Microbulbifer sp. A4B17: one gene and its partner. The main gene of each other region encodes a partner of the protein of the gene in region 2 in a complex. Links are inferred from orthologs where the notes say so. Each region holds a gene or a part of one and is shown on either strand. Other genes may lie near its edges.

Region 1 (5,338 bases), 1.8 Mb from region 2 along the record:
AGTGTTGCCATTAGAGAGTCCTCACTCTCATCTTCTACTGGCAGCGATTCATCGCTGCTTTCCTCATCACGGTGAAGTTCGGTTTCTTCTTCACTCTGATCAATCTCTGTATCTGGCTCCGAGATGTCCTCGGAGTCCTCCTGCGTTATTTCCTGATAGATTTCTGCAGCAGCACTTTCCACCGGATTCTCTTCGGTAGAGGGAATCACCTCATTACTTTCAATATCCGGCTCAACAGATGCTGTTTCTTCGCCTGTCCCTGGCGCAACATCTGATGCCTCAGCGACAATTTCCTCAGCCAGAGCTTCTACCAAAGCATCATCCATATCTTCCTGCTCGGTCGTAGGAGCTTTGGTAGAGGATTCCATCTCGGAGTCTTGCTCTGACTCGGGGTCTGTCGAGGCATTACTGTCCGCCTCGGAATCTCCTTCCTCGGGAACAGGCTCTGGCGGTAAGCCTTCCTGCTCCAGGATCTGGTTCAGGCTTTCAATATCGCGAATCTCCGCCAGGGTAGGCAGGTCATCCAGAGTGCTCAAATTAAAATAATCGAGAAACTCCCGGGTTGTTGCGTAAAGAGACGGCTTTCCGGGCACATCCCGCTGCCCCACAACTTTTATCCAGCCACGCTCCAACAGTGTTTTAACAATATGCGAACTCACCGCAACACCGCGGATATCCTCAATATCGCCACGGGTTACCGGCTGTCGATAAGCGATAATGGCCAGGGTCTCCAAGGTTGCACGAGAATACCGCTGCGCCTTTTCTTCCCACAGCCGATTCACCCAGGGAGCCAGGTCTTCCGGCACCTGGAAACGCCAACCGCTCGCGACTTTCTTCAGCTCAAATCCCCGCTCAGTACAACTCTGGGCGATTTCCTCTAGCACATCTCTCAGGGTAGTCTTGGAAGGTTGCTCTTCCTCGTCCAGCAAAGACAACAGTTTTTCTTCACTGAGAGGCTGGCCAGCAGCCAACAGGGCGCCTTCGACGATTTTACGCAGTAATTCGGGGGCGATTGTCATCTTCTATTTTCTAACTCGAATACATTTCCGATGCTTTCTCAGGAGCCTCTACTGCTTCTTCTGGATCTTCAATCTGTTCAATTGATTGATCCTCCAGCTCGCTGTCAGCACCCTCTTCGCTTTCACCGCTGTGAGTAGCAGCGCGAGCGCGTACATGGATAGGGCCAAATGCTTCATTTTGCACCAGCTCCACCAGGGACTCTTTCACCAGCTCCATCACTGCCAGGAAGGTCACCACGACACCGAGGCGCCCCTCCTCAACGGTAAACAGACTGACAAAGGGCACAAACTGGCCGTGGCGGATTTTATCCAGCACCTGGGTCATACGCTCGCGAGTAGACAATTTCTCCCGCTCAACCTGGTGGCTTTCAAACATATCCGCGCGCCTCAGCACATCTGCCAGGGCGACCAGAACCTCTTTCAGGTCTATTTCAGGATCGGGACGCGTAATACTGCGATCGGGAGCCTCTGCGTTGGCCTGGTGAACATCCCGGCCAACGCGGGGGATTTCATCGAGATCCTCAGCCGCAGTTTTGAAACGCTCATACTCCTGCAAACGGCGAATCAGAGCCGCGCGGGGGTCCTCGCCCTCTTCCTCCTCCGCTTCCGGCGGTCGCGGCAATAACATGCGCGACTTTATTTCCGCCAACATAGCGGCCATGACCAGATATTCGGCGGCCAATTCAAAGCGAATTGCCGTCATCATCTCCACATACGCCATATATTGATGGGTAATATCGGCGACGTTAATTTCGAGAATATCCAGGTTTTGGCGGCGAATCAGGTATAGCAGGAGATCCAGAGGCCCTTCGAAAGCTTCCAGAACAACTTCCAGGGCATCTGGTGGAATAAAGAGATCCTGCGGGAGGTCGTTGAAGATTTCACCCTGCACCAGGGCCAGGGGGGAATCCGCATCCGAGTCCTGGCCCTGCGATTCCGCATCACCAGCCAGGGCAGAAGCCTCGTCATCGCTCGCCGCAACCTCGGCCAGCACCTGCTCCTCGACCTCTGCTAGTAACTCATCACTGGACACCCTGCCCCACCCTCAATCGTGCAAACGCGCGATTATACACGGCACCGCAGCTTTCAGCCGAGTATTTCGTCAGTTGCCCCACATCCCTGGCGAACCAGTTGAGGCTCATCGCCGGTCAGGTCCACTACAGTTGTGGGCTCCAACCCACAGAAACCGCCGTCAATAACCAATTCCACCTGATGCTCCAGAGTCTCGCGAATATCGTAAGGCTCGGTCAGGGGCTGCTCTTCGCCGGGCAAAATCAGGCTGCAACTCATCAGTGGTTCACCTAACTCTTCAATCAGGGCCAGGGCAATAGGGTTATCCGGCACACGAATACCGATGGTCTTGCGCTTCGGGTGGATCAGCCTACGCGGCACCTCGGCAGTCGCCGGCATAATAAAGGTATAGGAGCCCGGCGTATGATTCTTTAACAACCTGAACATCTGGTTGTCGACCTTGGCGTAGGTCGCCAACTCCGATAGATCACGGCACATCAGTGTGAAATTGTGCTGTTTATCCAGCTGGCGCACCGCTCTGATACGCTCAACAGCCAGTTTCTCTCCCAGTCGACAGCCTATGGCGTAAGCGGAGTCTGTGGGAAAAACAATAACGCCCCCCTGGGCGACGATCTCTGCTGCCTGAGTGATCAGGCGGCCTTGAGGATTATCCGGATGAATCTGAAAAAACTGCGCCACAAAGCCCCCCAAAAGCCTTACCGATTGAAAATACCTCACTGCCATCCACCAGGCTTAAAGCCGGACGATGGCCCCCAATTCACAAGCCGGAATCAGGGCAGCGAAACGTGACCCCGCTGTTCCCGGTGCAGAGTGTGCCACAGATTCCACACCGGCTCGACGTCTGCGGGCAACCTGACACAACCCAATTCACGCCAGGGCTGCTCCGGCTGGTGAAAATCGCTGCCAAGAGAGCAGTGCGGCATCGATTTGCCCGCCGCTTCCGCGGCCGAGAGTAACAATTTCTTTAACTCTCGGGTCTGTGTCGGGTTTTGCCGACCGCACAGCAACTCTATCGCATCCCCATTTTTTTCAAGAAAAGCTCCCAGCAGTCGCAATAACTGGGTGCGGGTCAATCCGTACTTAAGCGGGTGGGCCAATACCGCACAACCGCCGGCACTGTGAATAGTAGCGATGGTCTCACCCAACTGGGGCCACTCAACTTTCACATCTCCTACTTTGCCAGCCCCCAGGTAACGCTTAAACGCCTTACCGGTATCATCTATATGCCCAGCTTCCACCAGCCATCGTGCAAAATGGGGTCTACCCAGTACCGAGTCGCCCGCCAGGGCGCGCCCACCCTCCAAGGCACCGCTAAAGCCAAGCTTTTCTAGCTTTTCCGCGATACGCTCTGCCCGCTCCTTGCGCAACTGCTCACGCAGCTGTATGGCTTCTTGCAGAGGCCCCGATTCAGGATTGATGTTCAAACCCACAATATGTACGGGTCTGCGCCCCCAAAGACTGGAGAACTCAATACCCGCCACTACATCTACGCCCAAATAGTCACCTTCCTGCCGAGCCTCAGGCACACCATCCACCGTATCGTGGTCGGTCAGGGCGAGCATCGTCACACCCTGGGATTTCGCTCTCGACACCAGCTGCGCAGGACTTAAAATACCGTCAGACGCGGTACTGTGGCAGTGCAGATCCACCAGGTCTGTATTCAAATCGGCTGAAAGGGTCTTCAACAACAGGCTCTCACTCAGTTCGACGATGAAAAAGGTCGCCATATCCGTCTTTTTAGGAACAATCGCCCTGTGGCGCTGTCTATGCGGCACTCGGCGTTTTCAGGGATAAGGCCCGGATTAGCAGTCACCCTTGGGCGACCCGCCGGGGCCGAAGTCTGACAGCAGTTTTGTCAGCGGGGAAATTGAACTGGCAGTCAATTCGTTTTGATTCCCTCTCAGTTTCCAGCAGGCATTATCACCGGAATTGAGTATGACCGAAACGAATTCGACCACCACATCTCCCGAGAAGCCTAAAAAGGAAGGGTTTCTCAGCAATATCGCCTTCAATGTCATTATTCCGACATTGATACTGACCAAGCTTTCCGGAGATGACTGGTTGGGCCCGACCTGGGCACTGATAGTCGCCCTGGCCTTCCCGCTGGGTTATGGCCTTCGCGACCTTCTGCGACTGGGGAAGGTCAATTTTTTCTCAGCACTCGGCTTTATTGGCATCCTTCTTACCGGCGGTATCAGCCTGCTGAAACTGGACCCGCAATACATTGCGATCAAGGAAGCCGCGATCCCAGGATTGCTTGGCGTTGCAACTGCTATATCCGTATATACCCGCTGGCCCCTGGTCAAAACCCTGCTATACAACGATCAAATTCTGAATACGGCAAAAATTGCTCAGTCATTACAGGCTAATGGCAACCAGCCGGCCTTTGACCGTACACTGCGACAGACTTCATGGATCGTTGCCGGATCGTTCTTTTTTTCGTCGGCACTGAATTACATCCTTGCCAAAATGATCGTCACCAGCCTGCCGGGCACCGAGGCCTACAACACGGAGCTGGGTGAAATGACGGCCTATGGATATCTGGTTATTGCAATCCCATCAACCCTGATTCTGATGGGTGCTCTCTTTTTCCTTTTCTCCCGTATCGGCAAGCTGACCGGGTTGAAACTGGAAGAAGTGATGGTCGCGCAATAGCACTTTAAAAAACTAACAAGAGCATTAAAAACAATGTGGTACGCAATCATCAGTGAAGATGTTAGCGATAGTCTCCCTTTACGCAAAAAAGCCCGCGCCGGTCACCTGGCCCGGCTCAATCTCCTCAAAGATGAAGGTCGCCTCCTGGCCGCAGGCCCAAACCCCAGTATCGACAGCGAAGAGCCCGGTGAAGCCGGCTTTACCGGCAGCCTGGTAATCGCCGAGTTCCCTTCTCTGGAAGAGGCCAAGGCCTGGGCCGACAGCGACCCATATATCGAAGCAGGCGTCTATGCATCGGTTACAGTCAAGCCATATAAGCTTGTACTGCCCTGATAAAAACTCTAACTAAAAAGCTGCATCACAATGAAGAAATTACTGTCCGGTGTGCTCGCTGTGGCGCTGTTGAACTCAGCGCCAGCGGCACTTGCAGCGGAGACCCGCTATATTACCGACCAACTTCACGTGCCCATGCGCTCCGGCAAAGGCAATGAATTCCGGATTCTGCACCGCGGCCTGGCCAGTGGCACCGAACTGGCTCTGCTCGAAGATGCCGCCGCGGAAGGCTGGGCAAAAGTACGCACCCCCAGCGGCACTGAGGGCTGGATCAGGCGCCAATACCTGGTCAGCGAGCC
Region 2 (9,145 bases):
AGACTCAGTCAATAGCTATCGATAGTCAGCTGTAACTGGCTGTGACTGTCGAAAATGAGGTCACAGTGTAAGCTGTGGCCTCATTTTTATTTGCGGCCGGCTGGCATTCTTGCGTCTAATTGGCCTCAAGCTCACATTGCCCCGATATTGATGAATTCTATTGGGACAAGTTGGCATTTGGTAGCGGTCGTCATGTTTGACTTGACCGCTGCTTAGTCGGATTGATAATCCCGACTGAACATTACTGTGAAGAATAGCGCTGAATGCTCTGGCGACACCAAGTAAAATCGAAGGTTTGGTGTCCCGCCCGGCAGAGAAAAATATCGAGTTTATAAATACATGCGTCTGAAGTGCATCAAGCTAGCGGGCTTCAAGTCTTTTGTTGACCCTACCACCGTCTATTTCCCGACAAACCTCAACTCGGTGGTGGGTCCCAATGGCTGTGGTAAATCCAACACCATCGATGCGGTGCGCTGGGTAATGGGGGAATCTTCCGCAAAGAACCTGCGCGGCGATTCGATGACGGACGTTATCTTTAACGGCTCCAGTGGCCGCAAGCCCGTGGGGCAGGCCTCGATTGAGTTGGTATTTGATAACTCTGAGGGCAAGCTTTCTGGAGCCTATGCCTCTTTCTCGGAGATTTCCGTAAAGCGCAAGGTAACCCGGGAGGCACAGAACACCTATTACCTGAATGGCGAGAAGTGCCGCCGCCGCGATGTAACCGATCTCTTCTTAGGTACCGGTCTGGGCCCGCGCAGCTACGCCATTATTGAGCAGGGCATGATCTCCAAGTTGATCGAAGCCAAGCCCGAAGAGCTGCGCGTCTATATCGAAGAGGCCGCCGGTATCTCCAAATACAAGGAGCGCCGCCGGGACACCGAAAACCGGATGAGACGGACTTCTGAAAACCTTGAGCGCCTCACGGATATCCGCGATGAGCTGGATCGTCAGTTGTCCCGACTGGAGCGACAGTCCGCAGCAGCGGAAAAATACAGCCGATTTAAAGAGGAAGAGCGCAGCCACAAGGCTAACTTACAGGCGCTCAAATACCGCGAACTGGATGACCAGTCCAAGGCCAAGCAGCAGCAAATAGGTGAGCTTGAACTCACCGTTGAAGAGCTGGTTACCCGCCAGGTCACCTGTGACACTGGCATTGAGCAAAAGCGCGTGGGGTACCACGAGCTGTCTGACAGCTTTAACGAAGTCCAAGGGCGCTTCTACGCCGTCGGTGGAGATATCGCCCGCTTGGAGCAGAGCATTGCCCACGCTCGTGAGCGTTCTACTCGCCTGCATTCCGATTTGGCGCAAACCGAACAAGAATATCGCGAGGCAGAGACCAACCTCGAAGTGGATCGCGAAAAAGCGGCCCAGTTTGAGGAGGAGCTTGAGATTATTCTGCCGGACCTGGAGATGGTCTTGGCAGCAGAGGAGGAATCTGCTGCGGCGCTGCTGGAATCTGAAGAGCAGATGCGCAATTGGCAGAACGAGTGGGACCAGTTTAACCAGGGTGCCTCTGGCTCCCGTCAGAAAGCTGAGGTGCAACAATCCCGCATCCAGCACTTGGAAACTTCTGGCCAGCGGCTGCTGGAGCGGGTCAACAAACTATTGGCGGAGCAGTCCGGCCTCCAGGTCTCCGACGACGATGAAGAGACCCTGCAGCTGAACGAGCAGATGGCCGAGTTGGAAATGCAGGCTGAAGAGCGCCGCGAGGAAGCGGCAGAGCGTCGCGAGTCTCTGGATAGTCTCCGTGTGCAGGAACGGGAGCTGGCTACCGAACTCGATCAGTTGCGCTTGCAGTTGCAAACCGGGCGCGGCCGTCAGGCGTCTCTGGAAGCCTTGCAGCAAGCTGCTTTAGGGCAGGGCAAGGCAGTTGAAAATTGGCTGCAGCAGCAAGCCCTGGCTGACAAGCCCCGGCTCGCCGACCAGATTAAAGCCCAGCCCGGCTGGGAAACCGCAGTTGAAACTATCCTCGGTCCCCAGTTGCAGGCGGTATGTGTTGAGCAGCTCGAGTCCGTGGCTGAAGGATTGGCGGCACTGGAAAGCGGTCAAGCGGTTCTGATTGATAACAGTTTTGTAAATAGCGGTGCGAAGGGAGCGCTTCCTTCGCTGCAGGATATGGTTCAGGGGCCGTCCTCTCTCTCTGGCATCTTGGCGGGAATTTATACCGCAGAGGATTTGACTGAGGCGCTGTCCAGGCGCGCGAGTTTGCAAGCTCATGAGTCTATTGTGACTCGCGATGGGCTCTGGCTCGGCCCCAACTGGTTGCGAGTGAATCGCGCCAGTGATGCAGAGGCGGGGGTCCTGGCGCGCAAGCAGGATCTTGAAACCCTGGGGCAGGAGTTGGCCCTGTGTGAGGAGCAGATAGAGAGTATTGCCGAGCGACGTGAGTCCCTGCGCACGCAAACGGTCGATCTCGAGCGCTTCATCGAACAAGCTCGCAATGAGTCCGACCAGCTCGGGCGTCGCGAGGCAGAGCTGCGCAGCCAGTTGTCCGCCCGACGGGCGCGTGCGGAGCAGATGAATGAGCGCCGTATCCGAATTGAGCAGGAAATCGATGAGGTGCGTGAGCAGCAGGAGCTGGAAGGGGAGTCCCTGTCAGAAGCTCGTCTAATGCTGCAGGAAGCTGTTGAAGCGATGAGCGATGATACCGATCGTCGCGAAACGCTAATGGCACGCCGGGAGGAATTGCGCGAAGCTTTGGATGCCGTGCGCCAGCGCGCGCGGGAGGACAAGGATCGCGCCCATGAACTGGCTATGCGCGAGCAGTCAGTGCGCACCCAAATGGTGTCTCTTGAGCGCACTTTGCAGGTGATGAGCGAACAGCTGGAAAGGTTGCGCAGTCGTCGTCAGCAATTGCAGGAGCAAATGGAGGAGACCCAGGACCCCTCCCAGGATTTTCAGGCTGAGTTGGAAGAAAAACTCGGCGAGCGTATTGAGGTGGAAACGGAACTCGCCGATGCGCGCAAAAAGCTGGAAGAAGTGGAGACCGGCCTGCGTGAGCAGGAACAGGAGCGCCATAAAGTGGAGGCGGCTCTTCAGGGGGTGCGCGCCCAGCTTGAGCAGGAGCGTCTCGCTGCGCAGACTCTGGAAGTGCAACGAAACGGATTGGTAGAGCAGCTGCGTGAGAGCGAGCACGACATTGATCAGTTGCTCGAACAGTTACCTGGCGATCTGACGATTAAGCAGGTACAGGAAGGTTTGGAATTGGTAGCTGCGCGTATCTCGCGTCTCGGGCCGATTAACCTCGCCGCTATCGATGAATACAAGCAGGAATCTGAGCGCAAGAACTACCTGGATCGCCAGCATGGGGATCTGATGGAAGCGCTGGAGACCCTGGAAAATGCAATTAAGAAAATCGACAAGGAAACGAGAACCCGCTTCAAGGAAACTTTTGATCAGGTAAATGCGGGCCTGCAGGAACTCTTCCCGAAAGTTTTCGGTGGTGGTAACGCCTATCTGGAACTTACCGGTGAAGATCTGCTCGATACTGGTATTGCGATCATGGCCCGGCCACCGGGCAAGCGCAACAGCACAATCCATCTGCTCTCGGGTGGAGAAAAAGCGCTGACGGCGATCGCTTTGGTATTCTCGATTTTCCGCCTGAATCCAGCACCTTTCTGTATGCTGGATGAGGTGGATGCACCCCTTGACGATGCTAACGTTGGTCGTTACGCACGAATGGTTAAAGAAATGTCAGAACACGTTCAGTTCATCTATATTACCCACAACAAGATCGCAATGGAGATGGCGGATCAGTTGCTGGGGGTTACCATGCACGAGCCGGGTGTATCCCGACTGGTGTCGGTGAATGTGGAAGAAGCAGCCGAGCTGGCTTCTGCATAAGGGCGTAAAGGGAGAGGCGCTAAAAAATGGATAACTGGCTGGTTACAATCCTGGTTGTCGTTCTGCTGGTTGTTGTGGTCGATGGCATACGCCGGGCGATCATGCGGCAGCGCGCGGCAGTTAAGGTCTCCCGCAATCTGTCGCGGGCCATGCAATCTGAAGTAAAAAATGAAGCTGACCCGGTCTCAGAGAAGGCTGAGGAAGAGCCCCTGGTCCGCAAACCCCAAGAGACGCGGGAGCCCAAGCCCGCAAACAGCGAATTGCCCGGGCAGGCTCGCGTTGTTCAGCGCCGTCCGCTAGAGGATGCGCTACATGTGAATCGCCAGGTGCAGGAGAGCTTTATTTCCTCGCGCAAACCGCTCGCCGGCAGCAATCCCCAGAGGAGTCCGGAAGAGCAGGGTATCCTCGATTTGGAAGAGCAAGTCCCCACCCTGATGGAGTCAGTTGGGGAGGAGCAGCGCTATGAGCCCGCGCTGGATGAGGCTGAAAGTCTCAGTGCGATGGATGACGCTCGCAGCTCTGAGCGTGAAGTTGCACGTGAGGACTCTCACACCGATCGAGCTTCCCAGTCTTCAGGTTCTGGTAATGTCGATGAAGCTGCTCCGGCTCGTGAAGTGCTGGTCATTAACGTGATGGCGCCAGAGGGAGATTACTTCGAGGGCAATGATTTACTGCGGGTAATGGTTGCCAGCGGTATGCGCTTTGGCGAAATGAATATTTTCCATTACCACGAACATGGCGGTGCCGATGGGGCGGTTATCTTCAGTCTTGCCAATATTGTCGTACCTGGTGTTTTCGATCTGACACAGATGGAAGAGTTTGCCACCCCGGGCGTTAGCTTGTTCTTGACTCTACCCGTAGAAGGGGAGGCAATTAAGGCCTTTGATCAGCTGCTTTCCACTTCATACAAAATTGCGGAACTGCTGGGCGGTGAGTTGAAGGATGAAAACCGCAGTGTGTTTACAGCACAAACGGCGGAACATTATCGCCAGCGCGTTGTGGAATACCAGCGTCGCCGAGCTTTAGCTATGGCGCAAAGCTGATTAGCAATCTCTAAATAATTGTTGCCTGTTTTTAATGCGGCCCGAGATACCGGTTGATTTTCATTTTGGAAATTAGCCGCAAGCTCGGGCCGCATTTGCATGTAAAATCGAAAAAAATTTTCTAACTACTTTTTATTCACTCGAATTGCCGATGACTCATCAAACTATTTCCCCCCAAGTGCGCGAACGTGTTCAGGAATTACATGAAATCCTCCAGCGTGCGAATCACCAATACTATGTGCTTGATGATCCTGAGTTGCCGGATATTGAGTACGACCGGCGCCTGCGCGAGTTGCAGGATCTCGAAAGTGAATATCCTCAGCTGCTGACACCGGACTCACCCACCCAGAGGGTAGGTGCAGAGCCGCTTTCCTCTTTTCAGGAAGTTCGCCATGAAGTGGCGATGTTGTCATTGGATAACGCCTTTAGCGATGAAGAGTTGTTGGAGTTTGATCGCCGAGTGTGCGAACGACTCAATAGTAAAGGGCCGGTGGAATATGCCTGTGAGCCTAAGTTAGACGGTATCGCTATCAGCCTTTTGTACCGTAATGGGGTCCTTGAGCGAGCTGCAACGCGAGGGGACGGCACGACGGGTGAGGATATTACCCAGAATGTACGTACTGTAGGGTCTGTTCCACTGCGCTTGCGCCAGCCGGACGGTGTTGAAAAGTACCCGAATGTATTGGAGGTGCGCGGTGAGATCTATATGCCCAAGGCGGGTTTTGCCGAATTAAATCGCAAAGCGGCCGAGGCGGGTGAGAAGCTTTTTGTAAATCCTCGCAACGCTGCCGCTGGCAGTTTGCGTCAGTTGGACTCCCGCATAACAGCGCAGAGACCGCTGGAATTGTGTGTGTATGGCACAGGTCTTGTAGAGGGCGGTGAGCTGCCGGAGGAGCACGTTGAGACCTTGCAGCTGCTCGGACACTGGGGCTTCCGTACAAACCGGGAAATGCGCGTTGCTAAAGATATCCAGGGTTGCATCGACTACTACCGTGAAATAGGCGAGAAGCGCGAGGACCTCGCTTACGATATCGACGGTATTGTTTTTAAGGTCAACAGTATTCCCTTGCAGCGCCGTCTCGGTTTTGTCGCCCGCGCGCCGCGCTGGGCTATGGCCTATAAGTTTCCTGCCCAGGAGGAAATGACCGAACTGCTGGATGTTGAATTCCAGGTAGGGCGTACCGGCGCAGTGACGCCAGTTGCTCGCCTGCAGCCGGTGTTTGTCGGTGGTGTCACCGTTTCCAATGCAACTCTACACAATCGCGATGAGATTGAGCGTCTCGGGGTGCAGGTGGGTGATACCGTCATTATTCGCCGCGCCGGGGATGTAATTCCTCAAGTGGTCTCTGTTGTAGAGAGTAAGCGCAAGCCGGGCGGCCACGCTATTGAATTTCCCTCTCTCTGCCCGGTATGCGGCTCGCCGGTGGAATCTACGCCCGGTGAGGCGGTGGTCCGTTGTAGCGGTGGCCTGATTTGCAGTGCCCAGCGCAAACAGGCGATTAAGCACTTTGCCTCGCGCAAGGCGATGGATATCGATGGGTTGGGAGACAAGCTGGTAGAGCAACTGGTAGATGAAGGCCTTTTACACTCCGTGTCCGGGCTCTACCACCTGACGCTGGAGCAGGTGGCGGGGCTTGAGCGAATGGGGCAAAAGTCTGCCCAGAATCTCCTCGATGCATTGGAGCGCAGTAAAGAGACCACGCTGCCAAAATTCCTTTATGCCCTGGGTATCCGAGAAGTGGGTGAGGCTACAGCGCGCAATTTGGCGCGGCACTTTGGCGAATTGAATCCGTTAATGTCGGCAGATGTCGAGGCTTTGCAGGAAGTTGAAGATGTGGGTCCAGTGGTCGCTCATTTTGTTGCTGAGTTTTTTCAGCAACCTCATGCCCAAGAAGAGGTAGAGGCGCTGCAGCAGGCGGGTGTGCATTGGCAGGCGGAAGAGAGTGACGAGCAGGATCAGCCCCTGGCGGGGCAAACCTGGGTGCTAACTGGCAAGTTGGAAACCCTGTCTCGCAGCGAAGCGAAAGACTACTTGCAGCGGCTGGGTGCAAAGGTGGCGGGAAGTGTTTCTGCCAAGACCGGCACCCTGGTTGCCGGACCCGGAGCAGGCTCTAAATTAACCAAAGCGCAGGAGCTGGGTATCACAGTTATGGATGAAGAGGCGCTTCTGGATATGCTGCGCGAAAGGGGCTTTGAAATTTAGTCCTGGTATTTTAGGTGGGGCACCATTAGTAACTAAATAGCCGAACTTTTGAGCACTTTGCGGGTTCGTGTTTTGTTTTGTGGCTTTCTGGTCGCTTCGCCGTTAAAGTTGGTGTCTCAGATCTGTTTTGCCCTGGGTACCTGATGTCCGGTGGCACTGTGGTAAGGAATGGAATTAATGCTTCAGGGCGATCAGGAATCCATCGTTTACGGTTGTATCAAAGACAGCAACAGCCTCTCCGGCGGTAGCGATCGGCGCAGGGTGAACCGCAATGCTGTGCTCGCTCTGCCCAGTGCTGATGAATGGCCATTCCTGTGCCGGGATATGTTTGCTATTCCCACCATTAAGGTGAAGCAATCCCAGTACCAAACCGATGTTATCCACTTTGGCGCTTCCTACCGTGCGGTAGAGTATGAGTGGGATTTGTGGATACAGAAGTTTGAAGAGCTGTTGAAGAGCATGTACTGGGTTTCGGCAACTGTGCATTTGGAAACCGAGCTCTCGGGGGTTCACTCTTTCAGTTGGGAGTCCGCCGGTCTCTACCACGAGCCGGGCAGTGGCGATATGCAGGTTCGCTGCGAGTGGACCCAAGAGGGGCGAGTGAGTATCTGATTTTTAGGGCCCGGTTGTCCCGGGCCTTCTGCCCGATAGCTGGAAGGCAGGTCCAAATAGACAGCCCTGTCACAAATCCCACCTCTCTTTTTTTCTTCGCAACTATATTCCTTGATAGTCTCTGGAACTGAAACTTTGGTCTGTTAAAGTGTCTTGGCCGAACGGTACCAAGGTGCCGTGGCCGATAAGCTGTAAAGCCAGATTATAAGAATTGGCGCAATCTGGGCGCCCTATCAGGAAGGAATACACATGATTAAAACCAGTTCTCTGCTGTTTGCCAGCGCTCTGATGCTTTCGCCATTGCTGCATGCTGATCAACATGAAAGTAAAACGGACATGAGCAGCAAGGCTCCTGAAAATGCCAAGGTCTACATTATTTCGCCAAAGGATGGCGAGAAGGTGCCTCAGACTTTTACTGTGAAGTTTGGATTGTCTGGCATGGGTGTGGCACCAGCGGGTGTTAATCAGGACAACACTGGCCACCACCACCTGTTGATTGATGTGGACGAAATGCCGGATATGAGCAAGCCGTTACCGGCGAGCAAGAACATTATCCATTTTGGCGGCGGCCAGACTGAAACCCAAGTTACCTTGCCACCGGGCAAGCATACGCTACAACTGGTACTAGGAAACTATATGCATGTGCCGCATAAAAATCCTGTGATGTCCAAGAAAATCACTGTTGAAGTTGAGTAAGATCTCAACGGCAAAATAATCTTCTATCGGTGTACCAAATACACCAGGGGAAACTGAGATGGGTGGCAATTTCCGCACAGAAAAGGACAGCCTGGGCGAGGTTCAGGTGCCTTCAGAGGCGATGTATGGGGCTCAAACCCAGCGCGCTGTGGAGAATTTTCCAGTCAGTGGTCACGGCCTGCCGACGGATTTTATCCGCGCAATCGTGTTGATTAAGAAATCTGCCGCAGAGGCCAATCGCGACCTGGGGTTGCTGGACAAGGCGTTGGCAGCAGCAATCATCAATGCCTGCGACAACCTCGGCGATGAGGATTTTGCCACTCATTTCCCCGTCGATATATACCAGACAGGATCTGGAACCAGTTCAAATATGAACGTCAACGAGGTGCTCGCCCACCTCGCTGAAAAGCACAGTGATCAGACCATCAGCCCCAATGATCACGTGAATATGAGTCAGAGCAGTAACGATGTGATTCCTACCGCAATTCATGTCTCAGCACTACTCGCTGTGCGCGATTCTCTGCTGCCAGCATTGCGCCATTTACATACTGGCTTGTGCGATAAGTCCACGGAACTCGAGAGTATAATAAAAACCGGCCGCACGCATTTGATGGATGCTGTGCCGATGACAATGGCACAAGAGCTGGGTGGCTGGGCTGCTCAAATAGAGGCGTGCCGGGAGAGGATTCGCTCGGTAATGTCGCGGCTTGCCCAGCTGGCTCAAGGCGGTACGGCGATTGGCACCGGG

What was found. Proteins that work in one complex are often made in the same cells at the same time.
Region 1: the proteins of smc (region 2) and BTJ40_RS16015 are in contact, whole or in part, in a crystal structure (PDB 3ZGX), measured with the Bacillus subtilis proteins. The link is inferred for Microbulbifer sp. A4B17 from one-to-one orthologs.

The regions. Positions count from the first base shown.
Region 1 is NZ_CP029064.1:3,636,307-3,641,644, forward strand. The notes cover bases 1-2,787. They hold BTJ40_RS16015 (ScpA family protein), read right to left. Parts: upstream 1,972-2,787; coding sequence 1,030-1,971; downstream 1-1,029. Other genes in these bases: scpB (SMC-Scp complex subunit ScpB), read right to left, coding at 1-1,019; BTJ40_RS16020 (L-threonylcarbamoyladenylate synthase), read right to left, coding at 2,106-2,729. In the rest of the region: BTJ40_RS16025 (PHP domain-containing protein), read right to left, coding at 2,822-3,778; BTJ40_RS16030 (VC0807 family protein), read left to right, coding at 3,987-4,706; BTJ40_RS16035 (YciI family protein), read left to right, coding at 4,740-5,039; BTJ40_RS16040 (TIGR04211 family SH3 domain-containing protein), read left to right, coding at 5,070-5,338. UniProt on the Bacillus subtilis protein: Participates in chromosomal partition during cell division. May act via the formation of a condensin-like complex containing Smc and ScpB that pull DNA away from mid-cell into both cell halves.
Region 2 is NZ_CP029064.1:1,805,989-1,815,133, forward strand. What follows is about bases 1-4,043. They hold smc (chromosome segregation protein SMC), read left to right. Parts: upstream 1-339; coding sequence 340-3,843; downstream 3,844-4,043. Other genes in these bases: ccmI (c-type cytochrome biogenesis protein CcmI), read left to right, coding at 1-35; zipA (cell division protein ZipA), read left to right, coding at 3,870-4,043. In the rest of the region: more of zipA, read left to right, coding at 4,044-4,886; NAD-dependent DNA ligase LigA, read left to right, coding at 5,038-7,089; BTJ40_RS08240 (hypothetical protein), read left to right, coding at 7,267-7,701; BTJ40_RS08245 (DUF4399 domain-containing protein), read left to right, coding at 7,951-8,397; BTJ40_RS08250 (aspartate ammonia-lyase), read left to right, coding at 8,456-9,145. UniProt on the Bacillus subtilis protein: Required for chromosome condensation and partitioning.